3 regions of the Sulfuritortus calidifontis genome follow, and region 3 is predicted to be linked to each of the others. Evidence: predicted binding sites of a transcription regulator. Region 3 holds the regulator's gene; each other region holds the start of a gene.

Region 1 (3,273 bases), 740 kb from region 3:
CAGATGGAACTGGCCGTTGCGGCTGTAGGTGACGGCGCCCCGGTCGTTCAGGCGGAAGAAGCCGTCGCCGTTGATCGCCACGTCGAGCGGGTTGTTGGTGAGCGAGATGTTGCCCTGGGTGAACTGCTGGGCGACGTTCAGCACCTGGGTGCCGATACCGACCTGGATGCCGCCGGCACCGTAGAGCGAGCTGGCGTAGACGTCGGCGAACTCGGCCCGGCTCTGCTTGAAGCCGGCCGTGGCGACGTTGGCGATATTGTTGCCGATCACATCCAGGTTCTTGGTGGCACCGGCCAGACCGCTCAAACCCTGCTGGAAGCTCATCTACGTTCTCCTTAGAAAATCTGCCGTACTTGGTCGAGCTGGCGGATACCCAGGCTCGCCGTATCCAGCTCGACCTTGCCGTTGCTCAGCACCACGCTGCGCACGCCGGTCAGGGCCAGCGGCGTGGCGTCGACGAAGTTGCCGGCGCGCTCGGCCTCGACCACGAACCAGTAGTTGCCGTCAGCCACTGCCTGGCCGTTGTTGTCCAGGCCATCCCAACCGAACTTGACCATGCCCGCATCCTGCTGGCCCAGCGCCAGGGAGCGCAGCTCGATGCCGTTGCTGTCCTGGATCTTGACCACGACCTTGTCGGCACCCGACTTCAGTTCGAAGGCGGCGGCCCCCAGGCCGCCATTGAGGTCGATGGTGTCGCCCTCGGTCAGCACGGTGCGGCCGATCAGCGCGGCGGCCTGCATGGTCTGGCTGGCCTGGTAGCCGGCAAGCAGGCTGTCCAGGCTGGTGTTCAGCTTGGTGATGCCCTCCACCGTCGACATCTGCGCCAGCTGCGAGGTCAGCTCGGCGTTCTCCATGGGGTTCATCGGATCCTGGTTCTGCAGCTGCGTGGTCAGCAGCTTGAGGAACCTGTCCTGCATGTCGGTGACCTGATTGGCGGTCGCCTTCTTCGTGGTCTGGCCGTTGATCGAATCGATCAGGCTGGCGTAGCTGGTCTGGGTGTTGGTCACAGCCATGGCTCAATCCCCCTTAGCTTTGCAGCAGCGCCAAGGTGCGCTGGGTCAATTCTTTCGCCGTGGACATCATCTCGGCGTTGGTCTGGTAGGAACGCGAGGCGGAGATCATGTTGACCATCTCCTCCACCGCATCGACATTGGGGTAGGACACATAGCCCTTGGCATCGGCCAGGGGATGGGTCGGGTCGTAGACCTGCCGGGCGGGCGCCTTGTCCTCGACCACCTCCTTCACCCGCACGCCCTGGGCGTAGCCGGCACCGACGGCCACCGGCACCGCCTCGAATACGACCTGCTTGGCCTTGTAGCCTTCGCCAGTCGAGGAATGGGCGGAATCGACGTTGGCCAGGTTGCTGGCCACGGCGTTCAGCCGCATGGACTGGGCAGTGAGGGCCGAGGCGGCGATCTGGAAGACGTTCAGCATGGACATCAGCGGCTCTCCAGCGCGGAGGAAATGGTGCGGAAGGTACCGCGGGCACGTTCCAGCAGGAACTGGTAGTGGATGGCGTTCTCGGCGAAGTGGCCGCGCTCGATGTCGGTGTCCACCGTGTTGCCGTCGAGGCTGGGCTGCAGGACGGTGCGGTACTTGGCCTCGGCCAGGCCGCCTACGCTGCCGGCGGACTTGTCGATATGGCCGGCGGCGGTCCGGCTCAGGGCCAGCGGACCGCCGGCGGCACCCATGGCCGAGCGCAAGGCGGACTGGAAATCGATGTCGCGTGCCTTGTAGTTCGGCGTATCGGCATTGGCGATGTTGGCTGCCAAGAGCTCCTGCCGCCGGGCCCGCAGGTCCAAGGCGTTCTGTACAAAGGCAAGTTCTCGGTCGAGTTTTCCAAGCATGGCGCGGTTCCTTTCGCGCTTCTAATTAGCAAACCTCGTGCCAAGAACAAAAAATACAGCCTATGTGTTTGTATTTATTGGGTTCGGCTGTTTTTGTCGACTAACCGACAGGCCGCGGGGCGGCAAGCGGGCTGGCCACCGGCGGCAATTCTTGCCGGCTAACCGCGTTCGACCCGATTCCGCCCCTTGGCCTTGGCTTGGTACATGGCTTGGTCGGCCCGCCGAATCCAGAGGTCGCGTTCTTCGCCAGCCTGGCGCTGGGCGACTCCGGCGCTGAAGGTGATCAGGATGCGCTGGTTGTCATGCAGGAAGAAGGTCTTGGTCAGCTCGCGCTGCAGCCGCTGCATCACCTTCTCCGCCTCGGCCAGGTCGGTATTGGGCAGCATGATCAGGAATTCCTCGCCGCCCCAGCGGCCCAGCGAGTCGGACGGCCGCAGCAGCTGCCGGGTCACCTTGGACAGATGGACCAGGGCCTGGTCGCCGGCCTGGTGGCCGTAGCTGTCGTTGATCTTCTTGAAGTGGTCGATGTCGAGCAGGGCCAGCGACAAGGGCGCGGCCATGCGCTCGGCGCGGGCCAGTTCCCGCGCCATCGCCTCCTCCATGCCGCGCCGGTTGAGGGCGCCGGTCAGCTGGTCTTCCCGGACCAGGTTGGCGACTTCCTGCAATTCCCGTTCGAGCTCATGTATCCGTTCGTCCGCCTGCTCCACCTGCCGCCTGGCATCCAGCAGCTCGCCGTGGGTCTGCCGCATCTGGTCGCGCATGCGGCCCATCTCGGCAGTCAGTCCCTCCATGACCTCGTTCAACTCGGCCAGGTCGTCGGCGGCGGCGATCCGGTCGGCATAGCCCTGGATGCGGTCCTGCTGCTCGCCGGTGGCATCGGTCAGCTCGCCGACCCGGTCGACGAAGGTGGAGATCAGGCCCTTCAAGCGCGATTTCGCCTCTCGCAGGTTGTCCTGCAGGGCCTTCTGCCGGTTGACCACCTCTTCCAGGGTGCGTTCGGCATCGAACAAGCTGTAGTAATTGAGCTGGCCACCGACCATGGCGTGGATGGCCGTGACCTGGTTCTGCACCCAAGGGTCGTCGGCGAACATGTCGCCGACGTTGCGGAAAAGCAAGGCGACCACGCGTTTGAGGCCCTCGAGCAGTTCGACATTGTCTTCGGCTCGGACGATGAACTCGCGCCAGAGATGGCCCAGGTCGGCGATATGGCGCTCGGCCAGCTGCCACTGCGCCGCCTCGACCTCGGCCACGAGCGAGCGGGCACGCTGGGCGAGATCCGGCCACAGGACCTCGCAACCACCGATGAACAGCTCGACGTTATCGGCAAAGGCGCGACCCAATTCGGCCAGGGGGCGGCCGGCCGGCGCTGCGACCTCGGTCGTAGCGGCCCTCTCCTCCTCCGCCTCGGCAGCCTCGGCCGGGACCT
Region 2 (3,273 bases), 970 kb from region 3:
CTGCTGATGCTGCGCGGCAAGGCGGTCGAGTGGCTGGCACGGCTCCAGCCCCTGCTCGGGCAATTCGACTACGCCAGCCTGGGCCTTGCCGGCCGTGAGCGCGCGGTCGTCGTGCTCCGCGCCGCCAGCACGCAGCCGCTCGATGCCGCGCGCTTGGCCAGGATCGACCGCCTGGCCGGCCTCGACGATGCGGCGGTCATGAGCTACTTCGATGCCGGCAGCGGCATTTCCAAGCGGGCACGCTTGGATTCGGGCCGGCTGGTCGCCGTGCGTCTCTATGGCGAGACCGCCGCGCAAGACTGGCTCAAGCAGTGCATGGCCGAGGAGATGGACGTCAGCCCCCTGCGCCCCTGGCTGCTGGCGCCGTTGGCCGCACCGCCGCAGGGCCAGGTGGCGTCGGGGCGTATCGTCTGCAACTGCAAGAATGTCTCCGAGTCGGCCATCCGCGCCGCCATCGCCGAGGGCGCCGACCTCGCCGCGCTGCAAGCCGGTCTGGGCTGCGGCACCGAATGCGGTTCCTGTCTGCCTGAACTGAAGCGGCTGCTGGCGCAACAACCGGTGCCGGCCTGAGCGGCGGCACGGTCCTTGCTAGATATCCGTAACGGCAATTGATGAGAGAACGCGAGATGGAGTTTGCCAACGCCGCCGTGGCGCTGAAGATCCTGGTGGTCAGCCAGTCGCGCAAGCAGTTGAACACCCTGCTCGATGCCCTGGCGGCCTGTCCCGAGGGGCATCACGTAGTGGGCCGGCTCGATCGGGCGATCGATCTGCCGCGCTGGGTGGACGAGGTGGCGCCCGACCTCGTCATCATGGACACCGATTCGCCCAGCCGCGATACCCTGGAGCAGGTCTGTCTCGCCACCCAGGCGACACCGCGGCCGATCGTGATGTTCACCCAGGACGGTCGGCGCGAGGCCATCCAGTCGGCGGTACGGGCCGGCGTGACCTGCTATGTCGTCGATGGCCTCAAACCAGAACGGGTACAGCCCATACTGCAGCTGGCTCAGGCGCGGTTCGAAGAAATGCACTCGATGCGCCAGGAACTGCAGCGCGCCCGCCAGGAACTGCAGGAACACAAGCTGGTCGAGCGGGCCAAGCGATTGCTCATGCAGCAGGCCGGCCTCGACGAGGAGGCCGCCTATCGCCGTCTGCGCAAGGAGGCCATGGCCCGGCGCCTGCGTCTGGCCGAGCTGGCCAAGGCCCTGTTACAGCAAAGCTGACAGCGGATTTCATCGCATCCCTCTCGGCGGCCTGCGGGCCGCTTTTTTTTGCGATGAGCCGCGCTCGACACTGATTCGGTGCGCATCGCACCAGGGCGGTGCAAGGGGCGAGGGGAGAGCCAACCGGCATCGCCGGCTTGTCGGCCAATGGCCCCTGTTTTCAAGGATTTTGGTAGTTGGCACGCTACCTGCTAATTCCTGATCGGACTCGATCAATGTCGATCCGGGTTCACAGCCATGCGGCACCCTCGGGTGCATTTGGACAACGGCGTCCATCCGCGCGAGCGATCGCGTCGGCTGGGCGCCATTTTTTTGCGACGGCCTGCGCCGGATTTTTGGAGCCATGCGATGAACGAGGAATCGAAGCCTCAGGTTGAAACCGGGGTGCACAAAAGCAAGAGGGATTTCATGAAGAAGACCGCCGGGCTGTCTGCGGCTGCCGCCTTGATGTCACTGGTGCCGCCGGGCGTGCGCAGCGCCGCCTGGGCGGCCGGATCGGACAAGCCGGAAAAACCCGAGGTCAAGATCGGCTTCATCCCGCTGACCGATTGCGCCTCGGTCGCCATCGCCGCCGAGAAGGGCTTCGACAAGAAATACGGCCTCAAGATCACGCCGAGCAAGGAGGCCTCCTGGGCCGGTGTGCGCGACAAGCTGGTCAACGGCGAGCTCGACGCCTCGCACGTGCTCTATGGCCTGATCTACGGTTTGCAGCTCGGTGTCGGCGGGCCGCAGAAGGACATGGCCGTGCTGATGTCGATCAACCACAACGGCCAGGCCATCACCCTGAACAACCAGATCAAGGCCAAGGGCGTCACCGACGGCGCCGGTCTGGCCCGGCTGGTCAAGGCCGAGCCCAAGGAATGGACCTTCGCCCAGACCTTTCCCACCGGCACCCATGCCATGTGGCTCTATTACTGGATGGCCGCCTACGGCATCGACCCATTCAAGGAGGTGAAGGTGATCACCGTGCCGCCGCCGCAGATGGTAGCCAATATGCGGGTGGACAAGATGGACGGCTTCTGCGTCGGCGAGCCCTGGAACGCGCGTGCCATCCACGACAAGATCGGTTTTACCGCGGTGACCAGCCAGGACATCTGGCCCGACCACCCGGAGAAGGTGTTGGGCACCACGGCCGAGTTCGTCCAGCGCTATCCCAACACCGCGCGGGCGATGACCGCCGCCCTCCTCGAGGCCTCGAAGTACATCGACACCATGGCCAACCGTTCCGAGGTGGCGCGCATCATCGCCGGCAAGGCCTACGTCAACACCGAATTCGACGTGATCGAGGACCGCATGCTCGGCCAGTACGACAACGGCATCGGCAAAAAGTGGCAGGACAAGAACTACATGAAGTTCTACAACGATGGCGTGGTCAACTTCCCCTATCTGTCGGATGGCATGTGGTTCCTCACCCAGCACAAGCGCTGGGGCCTGCTCAAGGAACACCCGGATTATCTGGCCGTGGCCAGGAAGGTGAACCAGATCAAGCTGTACAAGGAGGCGGCCGCCGCGGCCAAGGTGCCGGTACCGAAGTCGGACATGCGCTCGGCCAAGCTGATCGACGGCGTGACCTGGGATGGCAAGAACCCCAAGGCCTATGCCGACGGCTTCAAGGTGAAGGCGTAACCGTCATTCCGGGCGCGGCGCGCAGTGCCGCTGACCCGGAATCCAGAAAATCAACTGGATTCCCGCTTTCGCGGGAATGACAAAACCAGGAGTCCGCCATGAGCGCAGTGACCATCAACGAAGGCAGTTTAGAAGAGATCATGCAACAGCCCGAAACCGTGATTGTGAATTCAGTCGCCGAGCCCGCGGCGCAACCGCGGCCCACCCCGTTCCTGCAGACCGAACGCGGCAAGGCCCTGACCGAGGCGCTGGCCAAGGCCTTTCGTGCCGCCTTGCCGCCAGTCATCGGCATCGCCTTGTTCATCCTGCTCTGGCAGATCGTCTCCGCCAGCGGCGGCGACAACGGCCTGCCCGGGCCGGTCAAGACCTGGCAATCGGCCCAGCAATTGTTCGCCGACCCTTTCTACGACCGCGGCCCCAACGACAA
Region 3 (3,273 bases):
GACCGCCGCCTCGCCAAACAGCCGACGGATATCGAGCACGCCCAGGCCGCGCACCTCCATGAAGCCGCGCAGCAGTTCCGGGCAGCGGCCCTCCAGGGTGTCGGGGGAGACGGCATAAACCTCGAGGATGTCGTCGGCCACCAGGCGGTGGCCGCGGCTGATCAGTTCCAGCGCCAGTTCGCTCTTGCCGGTGGCGGCGGCGCCGGTGATCAGCACGCCGAGACCGGCGACCTCGAGGAAGACGCCGTGCAGGGTGACCGAGACGGCCAGGGCCTGGCTGATCACATGCGACAGGATGCGCATCAGGTAGGTGCTCGACTCCGGGGAGACGAAGACCGGAATCTGCCGCTCCTCGGCCATGCTCAGCAGGGTCGGCGGCGGTTGCTCGCCGTTGGCCACCACCACCACCGCCAGTTCGCTGGCAAGCAGGTTGTTGATCGCCAGCGCCTGGCCGTCGGTCGGCAGGCTGCGCAAATAGCCCATCTCGGCATTGCCGAGGATCTGGATGCGATTGGGATGGACCAGGTTGAAATAGCCGATCAGGGCGAAGGCGGATTTCTCCACCGAGTCCGAGGTCAGTTTGCGCCCACCACCCGCGCGGCCGGCAACCCAGTCGAGCGGCACCTGCTCCCGGGCCAGCTCGTACAGTTGATCGACGGTGATGAACGGGCTCAGGCTGTCCATTCACTGACCAGGCGGTGCAGGGCGGCGGCATCCGGCGCGGCACGCAACTGATCGCGCATGGTCTTCTCGCTGAACATCTGCGCCAGCTCGCCCAGTATCTGTAGGTGCAGGTCGGTGGCCGCCGCCGGGGCCAGCAGGACGAAGACCAGGTCGACCGGCATGCCGTCCGGGGCGTCGAAGTCGATCGGCGCCTTCAGGCGGATGAAGGCGCAGGCGGTGTCCTTCAAACCCTTGATCCGGCCATGGGGAATGGCGATGCCGTAACCCAAAGCGGTCGAGCCCAGCTTCTCACGAGACTGCAGGCTCTCGAATACCTCGTTCGCCGGCACCCCGTAGCTGATCTGGAACAGACGGCCCGCCTCCTCGAACAGGCGCTTGCGGCTACCTGCCTCAAGGCCGGCCAGGACGTTTTCCGGTTTCAGTAAAGGGCTGATCAGGTTCATGGTCACCTCTGGCAGGGCGGGCGGCAGAACAAGGGTTCAAGCAAACGAAAAATGACGGTCATATCGACTTGCGCTGGTTGGCCGGCGGAATTTGCATCTGTTCGCGATATTTGGCAACGGTGCGGCGGGCGACAACATAACCCTGCTTACCCAGCATAGTCGATATGGCACTGTCGGACAGCGGCTGGCCGCGATTCTCCGCCTCGATCGCCTGTTTGATCAAGGCCTTGATCGCCGTGCTGGAGGTGGCGCCGCCCTCTTCCGTGCCCAGCGAGCTGCAGAAGAAATACTTGAATTCGAACAGGCCACGCGGGGTGAGCATGTATTTCTGGCTGGTCACCCGCGAGACCGTCGATTCGTGCAGGTCGAGCTGCTCGGCGATCTCGCGCAGCACCAGGGGCCGCATGGCGGTCGGCCCATGCTCGAAGAACAGGCGCTGGCGCTCGACGATGGCCTGGGCCACGCGCAGGATGGTCTCGAACCGCTGCTGCACGTTCTTGATCAGCCAGCGCGCCTCCTGCAGCTGGGTCTGCAGGCTGCCGCCGGCGCGGTTCTGGCGCAGAATGCCGGCGTACATCTCGTTGATGCGCAGCTTGGGCATGGCGGCCGGATTGAGGCTGGCCTGCCACTGGCCGCGCAGCTTGCGCACCAGCACGTCGGGCACCACGTATTGCGCGCTGACCTCGGCGTAGCGGGCGCCCGGCCGCGGGTTCAGGCCAGTGATCAACGCCCGCACCGCCTGGAAGTCGGCATCGAGGGCAATGCCCAGCCATTTCTTCAGCTTGCCGTATTCGTGTTCGGCCAGCATCTTCAGGCCTTCGCGCGCCAAGCGCCTGGCCTCGGCCAGCCAGGGGGTCTCCGGCGGCAGGGTGGCCAGTTGCAGGCACAGGCATTCGGCCAGGTCGCGGGCGCCGACCCCGACCGGATCGAAGCTTTGCAGCAGTTTCAGCGCCGCTTCGAGTTCGACCAGGTCATATTCCGCGTCCTCGGGCAGCATCTCGGCCAGTTCTTCCAGGCTGACGGTGAGGTAGCCGTCCTCGTCGAGGGCATCGATCAGCAGGGCGACCAGCCGGCGGTCGCGCTCGGCGACGGGCGTGAGCGAGAGCTGGTCGAGTAGGTGCTGGCGCAGGCCGGCCTGGCTGGCATCGGGCTGCTGAAAACCGAGTTCGTCGTCGTCCTCGCCGCTGCCGGGCCCAGCCACGCTGCGGTCGCCCCAGGCCAATTCGGCATAGACCTCTTCCGACTCCAGACCACCCGACTCCGGCGCAGGCTCCGTGGTCTCGTAATCACCGCCCTCCCCCTCGCTGACATCGGCCCGCTCCAGCATGGGGTTGTCCTGCAAAGCCTGGCTGATTTCCTGTTGCAATTCCAGCGTCGACAGCTGCAGCAGGCGGATCGACTGCTGCAATTGCGGCGTCAGCGTAAGCTGCTGGTTGAGTCGGAGTTGAAGGCTTTGCTTCACGGCTGAAGCCGTCTCGAGAAGGAAAGAATCGTGCGCGAATTAGAGGCGGAAGTGTTCACCGAGGTAGACCTTCCTGACCTCGTCATTATAAATGATCTCGTCCGGGCCACCGGCGGCCAGGACGCAACCCTCGTTGATGATGTAGGCCCGGTCGCAGATGCCCAGGGTCTCGCGCACGTTGTGGTCGGTGATCAGCACGCCGATCTCGCGCTCGGTGAGGAAGCGGATGATCTTCTGGATGTCGAGCACCGAGATCGGGTCGATACCGGCGAAGGGCTCGTCGAGCAGGATGAAGCGCGGCTGCAGGGCCAGGGCGCGGGCGATCTCCACCCGCCGGCGCTCGCCGCCCGACAGGCTAACTGCCTGGGCATCGCGCAGATGGGTGATATGCAGGTCTTCCAGCAGGTATTCCAGGTGCTCGCGCACCCGACCTTCGTCATAGCCGCGCAGCTCGAGCACGGCGGCGATGTTGTCGGCCACCGTGAGCTTGCGGAAGATCGAGGCCTCCTGCGGCAGGTAGCTCAGGCCCTTGCGGGCGCGCTGGTAGACCGGCAGGTGGGTCAGTTCGGCATCATCCAGCGCGATCCTGCCGCCGTCGGCCCGGACCAGGCCGACCACCATGTAGAAGCAGGTGGTCTTGCCGGCGCCGTTGGGACCGAGCAGGCCCACCACCTCGCCGCTGTT

The links. The regulator sigma-54, encoded in region 3, starts transcription at its own class of promoters, with help from an activator protein. The targets are predictions, from matches to a motif close to TGGCACNNTTCCTGCT.
Region 1: the regulator sigma-54 is predicted to act here: its motif matches at 1,875-1,890, upstream of flgB (flagellar basal body rod protein FlgB).
Region 2: the regulator sigma-54 is predicted to act here: its motif matches at 1,398-1,413, upstream of EL388_RS01055 (CmpA/NrtA family ABC transporter substrate-binding protein).

What each region holds. Positions count from the first base shown of each region.
Region 1 is NZ_AP018721.1:1,201,803-1,205,075, reverse strand. It holds gene flgE (flagellar hook protein FlgE) at 1-324, opposite strand, end outside; gene EL388_RS06350 (flagellar hook assembly protein FlgD) at 336-1,013, opposite strand; gene flgC (flagellar basal body rod protein FlgC) at 1,027-1,440, opposite strand; gene flgB (flagellar basal body rod protein FlgB) at 1,440-1,847, opposite strand; gene EL388_RS06335 (GGDEF domain-containing protein) at 2,006-3,273, opposite strand, start outside.
Region 2 is NZ_AP018721.1:195,454-198,726, forward strand. It holds gene EL388_RS01045 (nitrate reductase) at 1-570, shown strand, start outside; gene EL388_RS01050 (ANTAR domain-containing response regulator) at 627-1,220, shown strand; gene EL388_RS01055 (CmpA/NrtA family ABC transporter substrate-binding protein) at 1,629-2,846, shown strand; gene ntrB (nitrate ABC transporter permease) at 2,945-3,273, shown strand, end outside.
Region 3 is NZ_AP018721.1:1,941,707-1,944,979, forward strand. It holds gene hprK (HPr(Ser) kinase/phosphatase) at 1-684, opposite strand, end outside; gene ptsN (PTS IIA-like nitrogen regulatory protein PtsN) at 672-1,127, opposite strand; gene EL388_RS09915 (RNA polymerase factor sigma-54) at 1,186-2,589, opposite strand; gene lptB (LPS export ABC transporter ATP-binding protein) at 2,629-3,273, opposite strand, start outside.